4 linked regions of the Salinivibrio kushneri genome follow. The protein of the gene in region 1 interacts with the protein of each later gene in a pairwise test. Links are inferred from orthologs where the notes say so. Each region holds a gene or a part of one and is shown in the gene's direction. Other genes may lie near its edges. The genes, in order: N8M53_RS03510, N8M53_RS13185, btsR and sfsA.

Region 1 (4,095 bases):
AATAACTATCGATTTGCCTGATCCCGCCCTTGTTAAATGTACAAGGGATTGATAAAAGAGAGGCATACGCTTTTGTGGATCAGGCAACCATGACAATTCAAGATGCATTTCAAGACGGTGACCTTGCGGCCAACGTCTCTTCCCAAACTCTCGTGGTAAAACTTGGCACCAGTGTGTTAACGGGCGGCTCTGCGCGCTTAGACCAAGCACACATGGTCGAACTGGTGCGTCAATGTGCGCGTTTACGCCAGCAAGGTCACCAGGTGATCATTGTGTCATCCGCGGCGATTGCCGCAGGCAGAGAGCATCTCGGCTACCCAGTGCTTGCTGACACCGTGGCCAACAAGCAAATGTTGGCGGCGGTAGGGCAATGCCGTCTTATACAAACCTGGGAGCACCTGTTTGGCTTATATGGCTTTCAAGTCGGTCAAATGCTGCTTACTCGGGCCGACCTAGAACACCGCGAACGCTTTCTCAACGCCCGCGATATGCTTCAGGCCTTACTGGATAATGGCATCATTCCGATTGTGAATGAGAACGATGCGGTTGCGACATCCGAAATCAAGGTGGGCGATAATGATAACTTATCTGCCTTGGTGGCGATTCTCGCGGATGCAGACAAACTCCTACTGTTAACTGACCAACCTGGCCTATTCACGGCCGATCCGCGTTCAAACCCCGATGCCGAGCTGATTCGTGAAGTCCATACCATTGATGAAACACTCCGCAAATTAGCGGGGGGCAGTGTCGGGGGGCTTGGTACCGGCGGGATGGCAACCAAGCTTCAAGCGGCTGATATTGGCCGTCGAGCCGGTGTCGAAGTGACCATTGCCGCGGGAAGTAAGCCTGAGGTGATTCAAAAGGTTACCGCTGGCGATAACGCGGGCACACGTTTTTTGCCATTAGAAAGCCCGTTAGAAAGCCGTAAACGCTGGATCCTTGCCGGACCTCCGCCAGCGGGTGATATCGTTGTCGATGCGGGGGCGATTACTGCGGTGACGCAAAAAGGCAGCAGTTTGTTGAGCAAAGGCATCGTTGCGGTGAAAGGGACGTTTGCACGCGGCGAGGTGGTACGTATTCTGTCGGTGGAGGGGAAATGCGTCGCGCGAGGAATTTGTCGCTATACCGCCAGTGACTTGCGCCGTATTGCCGGTGCGCATAGCCAACAAATCGCAGATATCCTAGGTTATGAGTATGGACCAGTTGCGATGCACCGTGATGATCTTGTGGTGGTAGACAATTAAAAAAGCAAAGACGGGGACACAATGAATTTACAAAATATGGGGAAAGCGGCTAAAGAGGCTGCACATCAATTGGCTGTGACATCCACGGCCACCAAAAACCAAGCGCTAGCGATGATTGCGGATGAGCTTGACGCACAGCAAACAGCGATTTTAGCCGCCAATGAAAGTGATCTTGCCGCCGCGCGGGAGGCAGACATGGATCCAGCGATGTTGGACCGCTTAACCCTGACCCCAGACCGTTTAACCAATATGGCCAGCGATGTGAGGCAAGTCATAGCCTTAGCCGATCCTGTGGGCCAGATGATCGATCATAAGCTGCTTGAAAACGGTATGTCGTTGTCAAAGCGTCGAGAGCCGCTGGGGGTGATTGGGGTGATTTATGAGGCGCGCCCTAACGTTACCATTGATATCGCGGCATTGTGCTTAAAAACGGGCAATGCAGCGATTCTGCGGGGAGGGAAAGAAACCTTCTCGACTAACCAGGTATTAGTGAAGGTGATACAGACTGGGTTGGAGAAAGCGGGGCTGCCGCATGCCTCGGTGCAATATATTGAAAAACCTGATCGTGCGCTGGTCTCTGAGTTACTGACCCTTGATGACTACGTTGATATGATCATTCCACGCGGTGGTGCCGGACTGCACAAAATGTGTAAACAAAACAGTACTATTCCCGTAATTATCGGGGGGTTTGGCATTAGCCACTTGTATGTCGATCACAGTGCTGATCTCGATAAAGCGCCTGATGTGATCCTCAATGCCAAGACAGACCGCCCATCCGCCTGCAACGCGCTAGACACCTTGCTGGTTCACAAAGACGTGGCAGCACAATTATTTGCTCGCTTGCTGACGGCGTTTAATCAGCATGGGCTGCACATTGTCGCTGGATCAAGTGCGTTACCGTATCTGGATGGCGTGGCGCAACTGCGTGAGGCGCAGGCAGGGGACTTTGATACCGAGTGGCTAGGGCCAACCCTTGGAGTGGTGGTGGTTGATAGTGTGGATGAGGCACTCGCGCACATGCGCGCGCACAATGCCAGCCATTCCGATGCCATTTTGACCAACGACTTGCAGGCGGCAGAAACCTTTATTAATGGTGCCGGCTCGGCGGCAGTATATGTCAACGCCTCAACGCGCTTCACCGATGGTGCGCAGTTTGGGCTTGGTGCAGAGGTGGCAGTTTCGACGCAAAAGCTGCATGCACGTGGCCCGATGGGGCTTGAGGAGCTGACTACCTATAAGTGGGTGGGGCGAGCGGACTATTTATCACGTCACTGAGCATCCAAGATAACTGACAATAAAAAACCGCTAGCCAGACTAGCGGTTTTTTGTCTCGACAGTCTGGACGTCTATTTAATTTCTACACCTTTCGCTTGTAGATCGGCATGATAAGAAGAGCGAACAAACGGGCCGCATGCGGCATGGGTGAAGCCCAAGTCAAGGGCAATCTCTTTCAGCTCGTCAAACTCTTCAGGTGGCACGTAACGCTCTACCGGCAAGTGGTGACGGCTTGGTGCCAAGTACTGGCCAAGAGTGAGCATAGTGACACCGTGCGCACGTAAGTCTTTGAGGACCTCGATGATCTCTTCTTTGGTTTCCCCTAATCCCATCATCAAACCTGACTTGGTAGGGACGTTGGGGTGTATCTCTTTAAACTTTTTCAACAGATCCAGTGACCACTGGTAATTGGCACCAGGGCGCGCTTTGCGGTACAAGCGTGGCGCTGTCTCTAAATTATGGTTGAAGACGTCGGGTGGATTGTTTTGCAAGATATCCAGTGCACGATCCATACGGCCGCGGAAGTCAGGAACCAATGTCTCTATTTGGATCTCTGGATTGAGCGCGCGGATCTCACGGGTACAATCGACAAAATGCTGGGCACCACCGTCACGCAAATCATCACGGTCAACCGAGGTGATCACCACATAGCGCAGTTTCATGTCTTTGATAGTTTGCGCTAAGTGTTTTGGCTCTTCGCTATCAGGGGCGACAGGACGACCATGGGCGACATCACAGAAAGGGCAACGACGGGTACAGATGGCCCCGAGAATCATAAACGTTGCCGTACCGTGGCTGAAGCACTCTGCAAGGTTGGGACACGAGGCTTCTTCACACACAGAGTGAAGGTTGTTTTTGCGCATCGCGTCTTTGATTTCTTTAATACGTGCGGTTTCAGCCGGGAGCTTGATCTTCATCCAATCAGGCTTACGCAGCACTTCTTTTTGCTCGGCCGGCATATTTTTGACCGGGATAAGCGCCATTTTGTCGGCGTCGCGGTACTTAACACCGCGTTCCATCTGAATCGGTTTGCTCATAAATCGCTGCTTTCCGTTGTAAACTCAACCTCAGAATACATCAGCTGTTGAGTTAAAGTGTCTACCAGCACAGGTTGAACGTCCTCGAGCGTGACTTTGCCAACCTGATCGCTCAGTTGCGTCATGGCCATACCAGCGTAACCACATGGATTAATACGCTGAAACGGTGATAAGTCCATATTGATGTTGAGTGCCAGTCCATGGAATGAGCACCCGCGACGAATACGGAGCCCAAGAGAACATATTTTTGCATCGCTAACGTAAACACCAGGCGCATCTGGGCGGGCGTAAGCGTCAACGTGGAAGTGTGCTAATGTGCTCACCACAAGATCTTCAATATGGCTAACGAGCGCCCGCACACCGACTTTTTTACGTTTGAGATTTATCAGGAAATAGGCGACGAGCTGGCCTGGCCCATGATAGGTCACTTGCCCACCTCGGTCTGATTGTACGACTGGGATGTCTCCTGGGACCAACACATGTTCCGTTTTTCCCGCTTGTCCTTGGGTAAAAACCGGATCATGCTCAACCAGCCAGAC
Region 2 (4,028 bases), on another replicon or contig:
AGTTGCCTACACGCCGCTTGGGATCGTGATTGCCATGATGTTTACCAGCTTGCCGTTTGTGGTACGTACCGTCCAACCCGTGTTGGAAGAGATCTCCCAAGAGGAAGAAGAAGCGGGCACTGTGCTCGGGGCAAGTGACGGTGCGGTGTTTTGGCGGATTATTCTGCCGACCATCAAACCGGCGTTATTAGTGGGTGTGGCCTTATCATTTACCCGCAGTCTGGGTGAATTCGGTGCGGTGATTTTTATTGCTGGCAATATGCCCTACGTCAGCGAGATCACGTCGCTGATGATCTTTGTTCGCTTGCAAGAGTTTGATTTCCCAGCGGCGAGTGCCATTGCCTCGGTGATCTTGATGGCATCGCTGTCGTTATTGTTTGCCATCAACCTTTGGCAAGGCCGTTATCTAAAACGTATTCACGGGCGGTAAGGACGCTTTATGAGCACAAACTCGGTGAGAATTGGTGACACCCCATGGATCAGGCGCAGTTTAATCGCGCTTATGCTGCTGCTCGTGGCGCTGGTTTTGGTTGTGCCGCTGGTGAGTATTTTTTCCATCGCCTTCGCGGATGGTATCGCCAGTTACTTCCAACACTTGCTCGCGCCGGATACCCGCCACGCGATTGGCCTCACTTTATTAGTGGCCGTTCTCACGGTACCCATTAACCTAGTATTTGGCGTGATGTTGGCATGGGCGGTCACCCGTTTCCAATTTCCGGGACGAAAACTGGTCACCACCTTGATTGATATCCCGTTTGCCGTATCGCCCGTGGTCGCAGGCTTACTCTATTTGCTGCTGTATGGCAGTAACGGCTGGCTAGGCGCGTGGCTGTTTGAGCATGACCTTCAAGTGATGTTTGCCCTACCCGGCATTGTGCTAGTCACTATTTTTGTTACCTGCCCTTTCGTCGCCCGCGAGCTGATCCCGCTCATGCAGCAGCAAGGGCAAGCGGAAGAAGAAGCAGCCGTGGTGTTAGGCGCATCATGGTGGCAGCTTTTTCGCCGTGTCACCTTGCCCAATATTAAGTGGGCTCTCATCTACGGGGTCATTTTGACTAATGCCCGTGCCATCGGCGAGTTTGGCGCGGTCGCTGTGGTGTCTGGCAGCATTCGCGGTCAAACCAATACCCTGCCTTTGCAGGTACAGCTTCTTTACGAAGATTACCAAACTCAAGCAGCCTTCGCCTGTGCGTCATTACTTGCCTTTATGGCACTCGCTACCTTGGCATTGAAAGCCTTGGTGGAATGGCGTCAACACCGTGCACACGCCAGTACCGCGACGATGGATGAAAGCAGTGCGTCAACGCCTGCCCGCTTAACCTTACAAACGAACCAAAGTGAGCCGTAAGCCATGCGTATTCAACTGAACAACATCACTAAACACTTTGGCCAGTTCCAAGCGTTATCGCCGTTATCACTTACTATAGAGCAAGGCGAGATGATGGGACTGCTTGGCCCCTCAGGCTCCGGTAAAACCACGTTATTGCGCATTATTGCCGGATTAGAAAGCAGTAACAGCGGCCAGATCTTATTTGGCGAGCGCGATGTCACCCGCGTCCATGTGCGGGATCGCCGTGTCGGGTTTGTTTTTCAAAACTACGCCTTGTTCAAACATATGACGGTGGCAGAGAACATCGCCTTTGGGTTGCAAGTGATGCCACGTCGCGAGCGCCCCTCCCCAGCCACGATTACGCAACGGGTGAACCAACTGCTTGAGGTCGTGCAGTTAGGCCATCTGGGCCAACGGTATCCCGAGCAATTATCGGGCGGACAAAAGCAACGTATCGCACTGGCGCGAGCGTTGGCGACTCGGCCGGAGATCTTATTGCTCGACGAACCGTTCGGTGCGTTAGATGCACAAGTACGCAAAGAGTTGCGCCAATGGTTACGCCGACTACACGATGAAATGGCTTTTACCAGTGTGTTTGTCACTCACGACCAAGACGAAGCACTCGAGCTATCGGATCGCGTGGTGGTGATGAGTAATGGGCAAATTGAACAAGTCGACAGTCCGGTCGATCTTTATGCTGCGCCGAAAAGCCGCTTTGTGTTTGATTTTTTAGGGAACGTGAATGTTTTTTCCGGCCACTATCAGCAAGGCACGTGGCAAAATGGCAATGCCTTTATTCAACCTACACTAAACACGCACACCCAACAGTCAGGCAGTTTGTATGTACGCAGCCATGAGTTAACCCTGGCTGATAAACCCAATAGCCAACTCTCGCTGCCCATGCGTGTGGTCTCTATCAACCCGGTCGGTGCCGAGGTGCGGGTATCACTCGCCCCACAAGGCTGGGAAAGTGAACAACTATGGGAAGCCACCCTAACCCATCATGTGTGGCAAGCCGCACCGTATCAAAAGGGCGATACCGTGTATGCGATGCCGCACCGTGGATACTTTTTCAACGGCACAGACACCGAGCCGCACCGACTCAATTGGCCATTTTTGACGGCCGATAGCTTGGTGTATGATATTTAGATGATTTAGCGAGTGGATGTTGGCGGTGCTCTATCAGTTATCTAGTAAGCATTTACCTTCATACAGACATCGCCACTTTCAACTCAGAGAGTGAAGAAGGGTAGCCTAGGTAATACCCTTGCACATATTCGCAATCAAAGCCTTTCAACAATGCAAGTTGTGTGGCGGTTTCCACGCCTTCAGCGACCACGTTGATTTCTAGGCGTTTGGCAATATCAATAATGCCGGCCGTGATCGCTTTAGCACGGCTATCGTTTTCCATCGATTGGATGAAACTGCGGTCAATCTTGATTTCATCGACATTAATTCGATTAAACATCCCTAAAGAGGTATAACCCACCCCAAAATCATCAATGGAAAACATCACGCCATGGCGTTTGAGGGTATCAACCACTCGCGCGCACTCAAGAATATCATCAAGTGCTGCGGTTTCAGTTATTTCTAGGCACAGGTAACGCGCGAATTCTGGGTTCAATTGCAAGTAATCGTCAATACGCCGAATCGCACTCTCACTATTAAACTCAACCGCAGAAATATTGACCGACACACGCTGAATGATATTTCCCAACAGATCACTATCGTGTAACTGCTTGGCGGCTTTTTCGAGTACGAGCGCCGTTAGGTCTTCGCAAAAGCCCTGTTCTTCGGCGAGCGTGATAAAGGTACTCGGTGGAATCACACCAAAGGTTTCATGGGTCCATCTCGCCAATACTTCTAAACCGGTTAGCTCGCCTGATGCCAAGCGATATTGCGGCTGAAAGACAACATCAATCTCTTTGTTATTGATTGCAACTCTGAGTGCGGAAACGAGCTGCCTACGCTTTTGAGCTTGCTCGGTTAAATGAATATCATGATACGTTATCGTCCCTTTGCGCTTTTTGGCATCATTCAGGGCGCGCGTAGCCGCCGTCATCAAGGTGGCGGCATCGTCACCATCTGGCCCGAATAACGCCACCCCTATCGAGCAAGTAGCTTTTTGATCATATCGTTGCAAATGACGATGACATTCACGGTGCAACCTATCAATATAAAGTGCCATATCGCTGGCACCGTCTAACGCTACAAGGCAGGCAAAGCGGTCTGCGTGGACGCGAGAGGTGAGTTTATCGAGTAGCGTTGATACCTCAATGGCATGAGCCATGTCAGACAACAGGTGATTGGTACGTTCAAACCCAAGTTTATTGGTGAGTGATGTAAACCCATCAATGTCGATAATCACCAAAACATACGAGGTTTGTTGATCCCGTGGGGCAAGCAAAGTATCGACATGACGCATAAACACAGAGGGACTGTGCAAGCCGGTCACACTATCAATGTCACTCGCTCGCTCTAACGCTAGGTTATTCCTTCTTGCCAGGTTCCAGAGCATAATCGACGTCACCACCACAAAGAAATGCCCTTTGAATGCTTGCGCCAATTCGTACATCTCTAGGCTGGCGGTTACAGCAGTTACCACACGATCGGAGAACAAGATCCACAAGGTCGCAAAAAAGAAATAGATAAACGCCAGCTTCAGTGCGTAGTAGTTCGTTTTTTTCATTGTGGTTCC
Region 3 (4,230 bases), 140 kb from region 1 along the record:
AGAACTTGCTCATCGCGGATATGGACATTGGTCACCGAATCTTGCTGCATAGCCTTGCCTTTAATTGTTCATTAAGTTTTACACAAACAATACCAGGCTCCATTTTAAAAGCAACAGCTAGTGTACTATTTAATTTACTTAGTAAACTTAAGTTTACATTGGAATTTGAGATAGAGTCTTAAACCGTCAACCGTTACTATAACCTATCCGTGATTTTTGTGTGGGTGGTTATGGCCCTGGTTCTTTCCCTCTTGCAGCAAATGAGCGTTTATCTGGTGATCGCCTATTTGCTGAGTAAAACGCCGGCGTTTATGCCGCTGCTGAGCATCTCAGGACGGCTGTCGCATAAGGTCGTTTGTTATTTCCTCTTCTCTGGTTTTTGTATTCTCGGTACCTATTTTGGCCTAAGCATCCAAGACGCGATTGCCAACACCCGTGCTATCGGTGCAGTAATGGGCGGCTTACTGGGCGGACCGGTCGTGGGCTTTTTGGTTGGGCTAACCGGTGGCTTACATCGATATAGCTTAGGCGGTTTTACCGATCTCGCTTGCGCTATATCGACGACCGCCGAAGGCTTGATTGGTGGCTTTATGCACCGCTACTTAGTGTCCCGCAACCAAACCAGCCGTTTGTTTTCCCCTACCGTGGTGTTAGGGGTGACCTTTGTCGCCGAGCTGGTGCAAATGGCGATTATCCTCGCGGTGGCTGAGCCCTTTAGTCGTGCATATGAGCTCGTCAGTGCGATTGCTGCGCCCATGGTGATTGCTAACTCGGTCGGTGCCGCGATGTTTATGAGCATTATTGTCGACCGAAAAACCCTGTTCGAGCGCTATTCAGCGGCGTTTTCCAGTAAGGCGCTAAAAATTGCTGAACGATCGGTCGGTATTTTAAGTAGCGGCTTTAATCAGCAAAGCAGTGAACAAGTGGCTGCCATTATTCAGCAAGAGACAGGGGTCGGGGCCGTCGCAATTACCGATCGCGAAAAGATCCTCGCCTTTACCGGTATTGGCGATGATCACCACCTGCCAGGAACACCTATTGCCTCAGATTACACCCGTCGCGCGATTGCCGATGATCAATTAATTTATATCGATGGCGCCGATACGCCCTACTGCTGTTCGCTGTCACCTTACTGCAAACTCGGTTCAGTGCTGGTGATCCCATTGCGCGGCGGTGACGGTTATGTGCTAGGCACGGTGAAGCTTTATGAGCCTAAACGGAAACTCTTCTCGGCGATCAATGTCACCATGGGTGAGGGGATCGCGCGACTCCTCTCCAACCAGATTTTGACGGGGCGTTATCAGCGCCAACAAAGCTTGCTCACCCAAGCCGAGTTAAACTTATTGCGCGCCCAAGTGAACCCACACTTTTTGTTCAATGCCTTAAATACTATTAGTGCAGTGGTCAAACGTGAGCCGGAACGTGCTCGCCAGTTAATCCAGCACTTATCCACCTTCTTTCGCAGTAATCTCAAGCAAAATCGCGAGACGGTGTCGCTTGAGCAAGAGCTGAATCACCTTGATGCGTATTTAGAACTCGAACATGCCCGCTTTGCCGATCGTATGAGCGTTGAGAAGCAGATTGATCCGGCTATCTTGCACGCGGTGATCCCAAGTTTTACCTTACAACCTTTGGTTGAAAACGCGGTGAAACATGGGATCAGTCAATTAATGGCAAACGGTAAAATTGTGATCCGTGGCTGGCAAGAAGGCGAATGCCTGTATTTACAAGTGGAAGACAATGCTGGGCTTTATCAACCCACGGTGCAGCACACAGGACTTGGGATGCGGATTGTCGACAAACGCGTGCGCGGTCTATTTGGTGGCCAATATGCACTAAAAATGACCTGTCAGCCCGATGTGTGGACACGGGCAACCGTTACCCTCCCCTTAACGTATCAAGCGCCCAACAAGGAGAGTCAGGCATGATAAAAGCACTGATTGTTGATGATGAGCTACACGCCCGTGAAGCCTTGGAAGACGAGCTACTCGCGCTTGGCGGCGTTGAGGTGGTTGGACAGTGCAACAATGCCATCGACGCACTAAAAACCATCAACCAAATCCGCCCCGATGTGGTGTTTTTAGATATTCAGATGCCGCGCGTGACCGGCTTAGAACTTCTCGCGATGCTCGACCCCGACACCATGCCTAAAGTGGTCTTTGTCACTGCCTATGATGAATATGCGGTGCAAGCGTTCGAGGAGAATGCGTTCGACTATTTGCTCAAGCCCGTCGAGACCATACGATTGAAAAAATCACTGGAAAAGCTCACGCGCGAACTGAGCCAGAAGCAAGACTACCAAGTGATCACGCCCGCGTTGGATTTACTCCCTTGTGCCGGACATAACCGGATTACTCTGATCCCTCACCAAGAGGTGGAGGTCGCACGTACCGCACTAAGTGGGGTCGCGCTACTCACGGCAAAAGGCGAGTCTATCACGCACCTTTCACTCAAAGTTCTGGAAGACAAAACACCACTGATACGCTGTCATCGCCAATACTTAGTGCATCCGGCTGCTATCCGCGAAATCCAGTTGCTCGACAATGGCCTTGCCGAAGTGATCACTCAATCTGCGTATGTGGTGCCTGTCAGCCGACGCTATCTCAAGTCATTAAAAGATAAGCTCGGGCTGTGTCAGTAAGCCGTGTTCACCGTGCGCTAGTAGAAAAGCCCATTGGTTTGGTTTTGAAAATCATTATAGCCGCGCTGCCATTCCATCCTAAAGCGCTGGGAGCCAGGACGACTTTCACACACGCCCATATAGGGGTTGCCATCTAATCCCAATTGGTAGGCATGGGTAGGATCGCAGTAAGCATCAATACCCTGAATATAGCCTTGCTCGTAATCGAGATAGTTGGCATTGATGGTTTCGCCGGCGTCGGTGGCTAACGTCCGCAAATCGCTCAACGAGCGCTGTGGCAATCCGCGCTGTCCATCTTGCTCGCCAAGTCCATACCAGTTCTGCTCATCGACCAAGCCTTGGGTGGTCGACGCGGCGCATCCGACCAAGAGTACAACAACCCATAGTGAAAAAATCGTTTTTATCATGCTTAACCCTTACCCTACATAAAAAGCCCCAGCAAAAGCTGAGGCTTAGATCTTAGCGTATTTGCGCAGATATTGCCGTAAGACCAATCATTTAGATAAAAATCAATCGACGCTAATCAAGGCTGCTCGCTCTGGTGACATGGCAATCACTTCTCATCCGCGATCAGTTGTGGATTAGGCTTATACCCCACAAAGAAAGCGATAGTGGCAGCAATTGTCGCCCCCACGCCGATGATGGTAGCGATATTCATCGGCAAGCCAAACCCGATTTCAGCATTGGCCAAGTAAGTGACGGTCACTGCGGTCATAAACATTGCTGGAATGGTGCATACCCAGTGCAATTTATCGCGTTTAATCAGATAAGCTGCCGCGGCCCATAGCATGATCATCGCGGTAGTTTGGTTCGCCCAGCCGAAGTAACGCCAAATCACGCCAAACTCCGCTTTGGTGATCAAAAAACCGACCACAAACATGGGGATCGCAATCATCAGGCGCTTCACCATCGGTTTTTGCTGAATTTTCAGAAAGTCGGCGATAATCAGACGCGCGGAGCGGAAAGCGGTATCACCCGAAGTAATCGGCAGCACTATCACGCCTAAGACCGCCATAATGCCTCCGACGGTGCCTAGGAGCGAGGTAGAAACCTCATGCACCACCGCAGCCGGGCCACCGTTAGCCAGCGTTTGATTAAGCGCCTCACTCGACTCATAGAAGCTCAAGCCCAGGCTACACCAAATAAGTGCAATCACACCTTCACCGATCATCGCGCCGTAGAAGATAAAACGCCCTGACTTTTCATTTTGCATGCAGCGCGCCATCAAGGGCGACTGGGTGGCGTGGAAGCCGGATACTGCTCCACAAGCGATAGTAATAAACAGCAATGGCCACAGTGGTAGATCGGTTGGGTGGAAGTTGGTCGCAAAGTCTAACCCTTGGCTGTAGAAGCTGTGATCGCTCACGGCCAAGCCGATGATCAAGCCGACCGACATAAAGACAAGCAAGGCACCAAACACGGGATAAAAACGGCCGATAATTTTATCAATGGGTACCACTGTCGCCAGCACATAATAGGCAAAGATAATACCGACCCACATCGCCACGCTCATCTCTGACAAGCTACCCAACAACTTGGCGGGACCGAGCACAAATACCACGCCGACCAACATCAACAGCAACACCGCA
Region 4 (4,042 bases), 270 kb from region 1 along the record:
CAGGAGAGGGAGGTGCGATCGCAGCGTGTTGTGCTGAGACGTCAAGGCTGCCGTGGAGACGATGCAAATCCATGTCATCAGGCAGGCGTCCTTCTAGGGCGGCATAAACCTGTTTTATCGTGCTCACACCGGGGAGAAAGAGTAGCGCTGATCCCGCGTGTTGAGCGATAAAATCGAGGCTTGCGCTGGCCACCGCATGCGCCCATTGTGAATGCCGTGAAATCGGATGGTAATGATAATGAATCGGAAAACTACGTCCTTCGGTGGTGAGGGGTAAGGCATCGGGTAAATGCTGACGCAGGGCGTGGTTATCTAATGTCGCGGACATGATCACCAGGCGTAGGTCATCTCGCAAGCCAGCTTGGCAGTCTAGGCTCAAGGCGAGCGCGAGATCGGCATGCAGACTGCGTTCGTGAAACTCATCGAACATGATCACACTCACGCCATCAAGCATGGGATCCGTTTGTAGCAAACGTGTCAGCACCCCCTCAGTGACCACCTCTACACGCGTTTTAGCACTGACTTTTGTCTCCCCACGCATGCGTAAACCTATGGTTTGGCCAATAGGTTCACCCAGGTGATGGGCGAGGAAGTGGGCAATATTGCGAGCGGCGAGCCGACGGGGTTCCAGTAGCACGACTTTTCCCTGCAGTGATGCTTGCTCAAGTAACGCAAGGGGTAAGCGCGTCGACTTACCGGCTCCTGGTGGTGCGGATAAGAGGATCTGCGGATGGGTCGTGAGCCCGTCTATCAGGTCAGGTATCACGGCATCAATGGGAAGCTGCGACAAGAGTTTACCCTTTGTGTCAGAATCAAAGTGACTATTTTAACGGACTGAGCGTAAAAGGAGAGCCCATGCGACTATTTTTCGCATTAGGTTTGGACGAGAAAGCCAATCAGGCCGCTCGGGATCGCCTCGTGCGTTACAACCATCACCTTTTTGGAGTGGGGCGCGCGGTGCCCGATCAGAACTTACATCTCACCTTGGCGTTTTTGGGGGAGGTCCCTGATACCAAGCTCCCCGCGCTCCAAGCTGCGGCAAGTAACCTGGATCTGCCTGCGTTTTCTCTCACTACCTCTGGTGTTGAAATATGGGAACAGCCGAAGATTGCGTGTGTAACGTTCAACCAACCACCGTCGGCATTGTTTGAGCTGGCCAATCATTTACAAACCTTATCCGTTTGGCCCGCTAAAGCGGACAGTCATGCGTTTACCCCGCATATTACCTTGCGTCGTGGTGTCAAAGATGACAATGCACTGGACTTACCGACGCTTCCTGCCCAGACATTTGCCTGTCAACAATTTGGGTTATATGCTTCGCCCTCCTCCGCGTCGGATGAATCGATACCCAGAGATAATGAGGGGCGGGCGTTATACCAATGCCTACATCAATTCAGCCTTTGTTAATCATCAGCAGGAACGGCAGATGCAATTTTCCCCACCGCTAGCGTCGGCAACTTTAGTACGCCGCTATAAACGTTTTTTAACCGATGTCACGCTGGCTAATGGCGAGTCGCTGACCATGCATTGTGCCAATACAGGGGCGATGACCGGTTGTGCGACGCCAGGAGATACCGTTTGGTATTCCACCTCCGATAATACCAAGCGTAAATACCCGCATAGTTGGGAGCTCAATTATACCCAGCAGGGACACTGGATTTGTGTTAACACGGCGCGCGCCAACACCTTGGCGGTTGAAGCGGTGCAGGCGAATCGTATCCCTGAACTAGTGGGGTATCGACAATTACAGACGGAAGTACGCTATGGCAGTGAAAACAGCCGCATAGACCTACTATTACGTGACGATGACAAACCTGACTGCTATATAGAAGTAAAGAGTGTCACATTATTGGGAGAAGACGGCTGGGGTGCGTTTCCGGACGCCGTCTCGACACGTGGGCAAAAGCACCTGCGTGAGCTGATGGCGATGGCAGAGCAAGGACATCGTGCGGTTTTATTATTCGTTGTTTTGCACTCAGGGATTGAAAAAGTCACAGGCGCCCCCCATATCGACCCGGATTATAACCAGTTATTAAATCAGGCGCTGGCGTCAGGGGTAGAAGTGCTCTGCTATCAGGCTCAGATGTCGCCGAGTGAGCTAAATCTGGTTAATTCCGTACCTTTTGTTAGTCATAACGCAAAAGTGTAAGCATGTTCACATTGGGCGTTGCGCGGCGTAAATCAAAGATTGCCACCCTAAAGGCTTTCTGCTATAGATAGCGCCCTCATTTGACAGACACGGGTCATGTCAAGGTTTTTTAGGAGAAGCTGAATGCCAGAAAGCAAAGAAAAGAAATCGCTGGGCATCCTGGCCATTGCCGGATTAGAGCCATACCAGGAGAAACCTGGAGAGGAGTATATGGGAGAGGCTCAGCTTGAGCATTTCCGTAAAATCCTCAATGCGTGGCGTAATCAGCTCAGGGAAGAAGTCGACCGCACCATGAATCATATGAAAGATGAGGCGGCTAATTTCCCCGATCCTGTCGATCGTGCAGCACAGGAAGAGGAATTCAACCTAGAGCTGCGTAATCGCGATCGCGAGCGCAAGCTGATTAAGAAGATCGATAAGACATTGCAGCGTATCGAAGATGATGACTTCGGCTTTTGCGACTCGTGTGGTATCGAAATTGGGGTGCGCCGCTTAGAAGCTCGCCCAACAGCAGAGTTGTGTATTGACTGTAAAACACTGGCTGAGCTAAAAGAAAAGCAAATGGCTGGCTAACGCTTGCCCGTTATATTTGCACTCATCGATCTCTAGCCGTGGTTAGCAGAGAGAAAATCAGACAGATAAAAGGGAGCTTCGGCTCCCTTTTTGTATTTTTGGGTGCTTGTGTTAGCGCAAGATCCCCGTACAATTTGCGCTATTCACACTCGCTGCAGGCGTTGCACCTACTGTATATGCGCTTATCATGACTTCTCAGACCGCTTATATTGGCCGTTTTGCCCCTTCCCCGTCGGGCCCGCTGCACTTTGGCTCATTGGTGGCGGCACTTGGCTCGTATTTAGATGCGCGTGCACACCATGGGCAGTGGCTGGTACGGATTGAAGATATCGATCCGCCTCGGGAGCAACCGGGAGCAGCCAATGACATTTTGCGCACGCTGGAGGCGTTTGGTTTTGAGTGGGACGGAGAGGTGCGTTATCAAAGCCAGCACCTTTCTGATTATCAAGCACAAATAGAGGCTTGGCTTGCATCGGGACAAGCGTATTATTGCACCTGTACGCGTCGGCAAATCAAAGAGGCGGGCGGCGTCTACCCAGGGTGGTGCCGCGATAAAGACAAAGGCCCTGACGGGGCCGCGGTGAGGCTAAAAAGCCCCATGGAGGTGTTAGCCTTCAATGACCGATTGCACGGCACGCTCCACCTGGATGCGCACCTGGCCAACGAAGACTTTATTATTAAGCGGCGTGATGGCTTATATGCATACAATCTGGCGGTGGTATTGGATGATATCGACCAAGGCGTGACCGATATTGTGCGTGGGGCGGATTTGATTATGCCGACAGGGCGCCATATTGCGTTGTACCAACAACTCGGCCAACCCGCGCCGCGTTATTTACATCTTCCTCTGGCTGTCAATGCAGAGGGACACAAGCTTTCTAAGCAAAACCGGGCTCCTGCCATTGATAACCAAGCGCCGCTTCCTGCTTTACGCGCAGCGATGACGTTTCTTGGTTTGCATGCAGTGGCCGACACTGAGGTGGCTACGCCCACCCAATTATTAGACCTGGCGGTTAAGCGTTGGTCGTTGGCACAGATACCGAGAAAAACGGAAGTGACGACAGCATTCTAAAATGGCCCACCCTGATATATTATATGCCGCTGTTTCATGGCCCGAACAATTAAATACGAGGTGAGCTATCTTTAATCGAGTGACCAGCTTTTGCCGTAAGGTTCTGAATCGTGATAGTAAAACACGCGCAATTGAGGATCTTAAGTTGGAAGTTATCCCCCGCAAAGCACATGGCATTTCGCGAAAAGGTATCAGCGAAAATGCGCTGAAAGTGCTTTATCGCCTGCACAAAGCGGGCTTTGAAGCGT

Evidence for each region.
Region 2: the proteins of N8M53_RS03510 (region 1) and N8M53_RS13185 interact in binary tests that used the Escherichia coli proteins (3 or more experiments, as listed by UniProt). The link is inferred for Salinivibrio kushneri from one-to-one orthologs.
Region 3: the proteins of N8M53_RS03510 (region 1) and btsR interact in binary tests that used the Escherichia coli proteins (3 or more experiments, as listed by UniProt). The link is inferred for Salinivibrio kushneri from one-to-one orthologs.
Region 4: the proteins of N8M53_RS03510 (region 1) and sfsA interact in binary tests that used the Escherichia coli proteins (3 or more experiments, as listed by UniProt). The link is inferred for Salinivibrio kushneri from one-to-one orthologs.

The regions. Positions count from the first base shown.
Region 1 is NZ_CP114588.1:716,221-720,315, forward strand. Bases 529-3,392 are described here. They hold N8M53_RS03510 (glutamate-5-semialdehyde dehydrogenase), read left to right. Parts: upstream 529-1,265; coding sequence 1,266-2,519; downstream 2,520-3,392. Other genes in these bases: proB (glutamate 5-kinase), read left to right, coding at 529-1,244; lipA (lipoyl synthase), read right to left, coding at 2,591-3,392. Outside these bases: sigma factor-binding protein Crl, read left to right, coding at 1-5; more of proB, read left to right, coding at 90-528; more of lipA, read right to left, coding at 3,393-3,556; lipoyl(octanoyl) transferase LipB, read right to left, coding at 3,553-4,095. UniProt on the Escherichia coli protein: Catalyzes the NADPH-dependent reduction of L-glutamate 5-phosphate into L-glutamate 5-semialdehyde and phosphate. The product spontaneously undergoes cyclization to form 1-pyrroline-5-carboxylate.
Region 2 is NZ_CP114589.1:60,856-64,883, forward strand. The notes cover bases 619-3,415. They hold N8M53_RS13185 (sulfate/molybdate ABC transporter ATP-binding protein), read left to right. Parts: upstream 619-1,351; coding sequence 1,352-2,479; downstream 2,480-3,415. Other genes in these bases: cysW (sulfate ABC transporter permease subunit CysW), read left to right, coding at 619-1,348; N8M53_RS13190 (putative bifunctional diguanylate cyclase/phosphodiesterase), read right to left, coding at 2,538-3,415. Also shown: sulfate ABC transporter permease subunit CysT, read left to right, coding at 1-430; more of cysW, read left to right, coding at 440-618; more of N8M53_RS13190, read right to left, coding at 3,416-4,019. UniProt on the Escherichia coli protein: Part of the ABC transporter complex CysAWTP involved in sulfate/thiosulfate import. Responsible for energy coupling to the transport system.
Region 3 is NZ_CP114588.1:574,643-578,872, reverse strand. What follows is about bases 784-3,782. They hold btsR (two-component system response regulator BtsR), read left to right. Parts: upstream 784-1,924; coding sequence 1,925-2,641; downstream 2,642-3,782. Other genes in these bases: N8M53_RS02835 (carbon starvation protein A), read right to left, coding at 3,195-3,782; N8M53_RS02840 (DUF2799 domain-containing protein), read right to left, coding at 2,659-3,048; N8M53_RS02850 (sensor histidine kinase), read left to right, coding at 784-1,928. In the rest of the region: N8M53_RS02855 (3-deoxy-7-phosphoheptulonate synthase), read right to left, coding at 1-50; more of N8M53_RS02850, read left to right, coding at 231-783; more of N8M53_RS02835, read right to left, coding at 3,783-4,230. UniProt on the Escherichia coli protein: Member of the two-component regulatory system BtsS/BtsR, which is part of a nutrient-sensing regulatory network composed of BtsS/BtsR, the low-affinity pyruvate signaling system YpdA/YpdB and their respective target proteins, BtsT and YhjX.
Region 4 is NZ_CP114588.1:441,448-445,489, forward strand. Bases 477-3,287 are described here. They hold sfsA (DNA/RNA nuclease SfsA), read left to right. Parts: upstream 477-1,426; coding sequence 1,427-2,149; downstream 2,150-3,287. Other genes in these bases: hrpB (ATP-dependent helicase HrpB), read right to left, coding at 477-790; thpR (RNA 2',3'-cyclic phosphodiesterase), read left to right, coding at 856-1,407; dksA (RNA polymerase-binding protein DksA), read left to right, coding at 2,273-2,722; gluQRS (tRNA glutamyl-Q(34) synthetase GluQRS), read left to right, coding at 2,910-3,287. In the rest of the region: more of hrpB, read right to left, coding at 1-476; more of gluQRS, read left to right, coding at 3,288-3,794; polynucleotide adenylyltransferase PcnB, read left to right, coding at 3,898-4,042. UniProt on the Escherichia coli protein: Binds to DNA non-specifically. Could be a regulatory factor involved in maltose metabolism.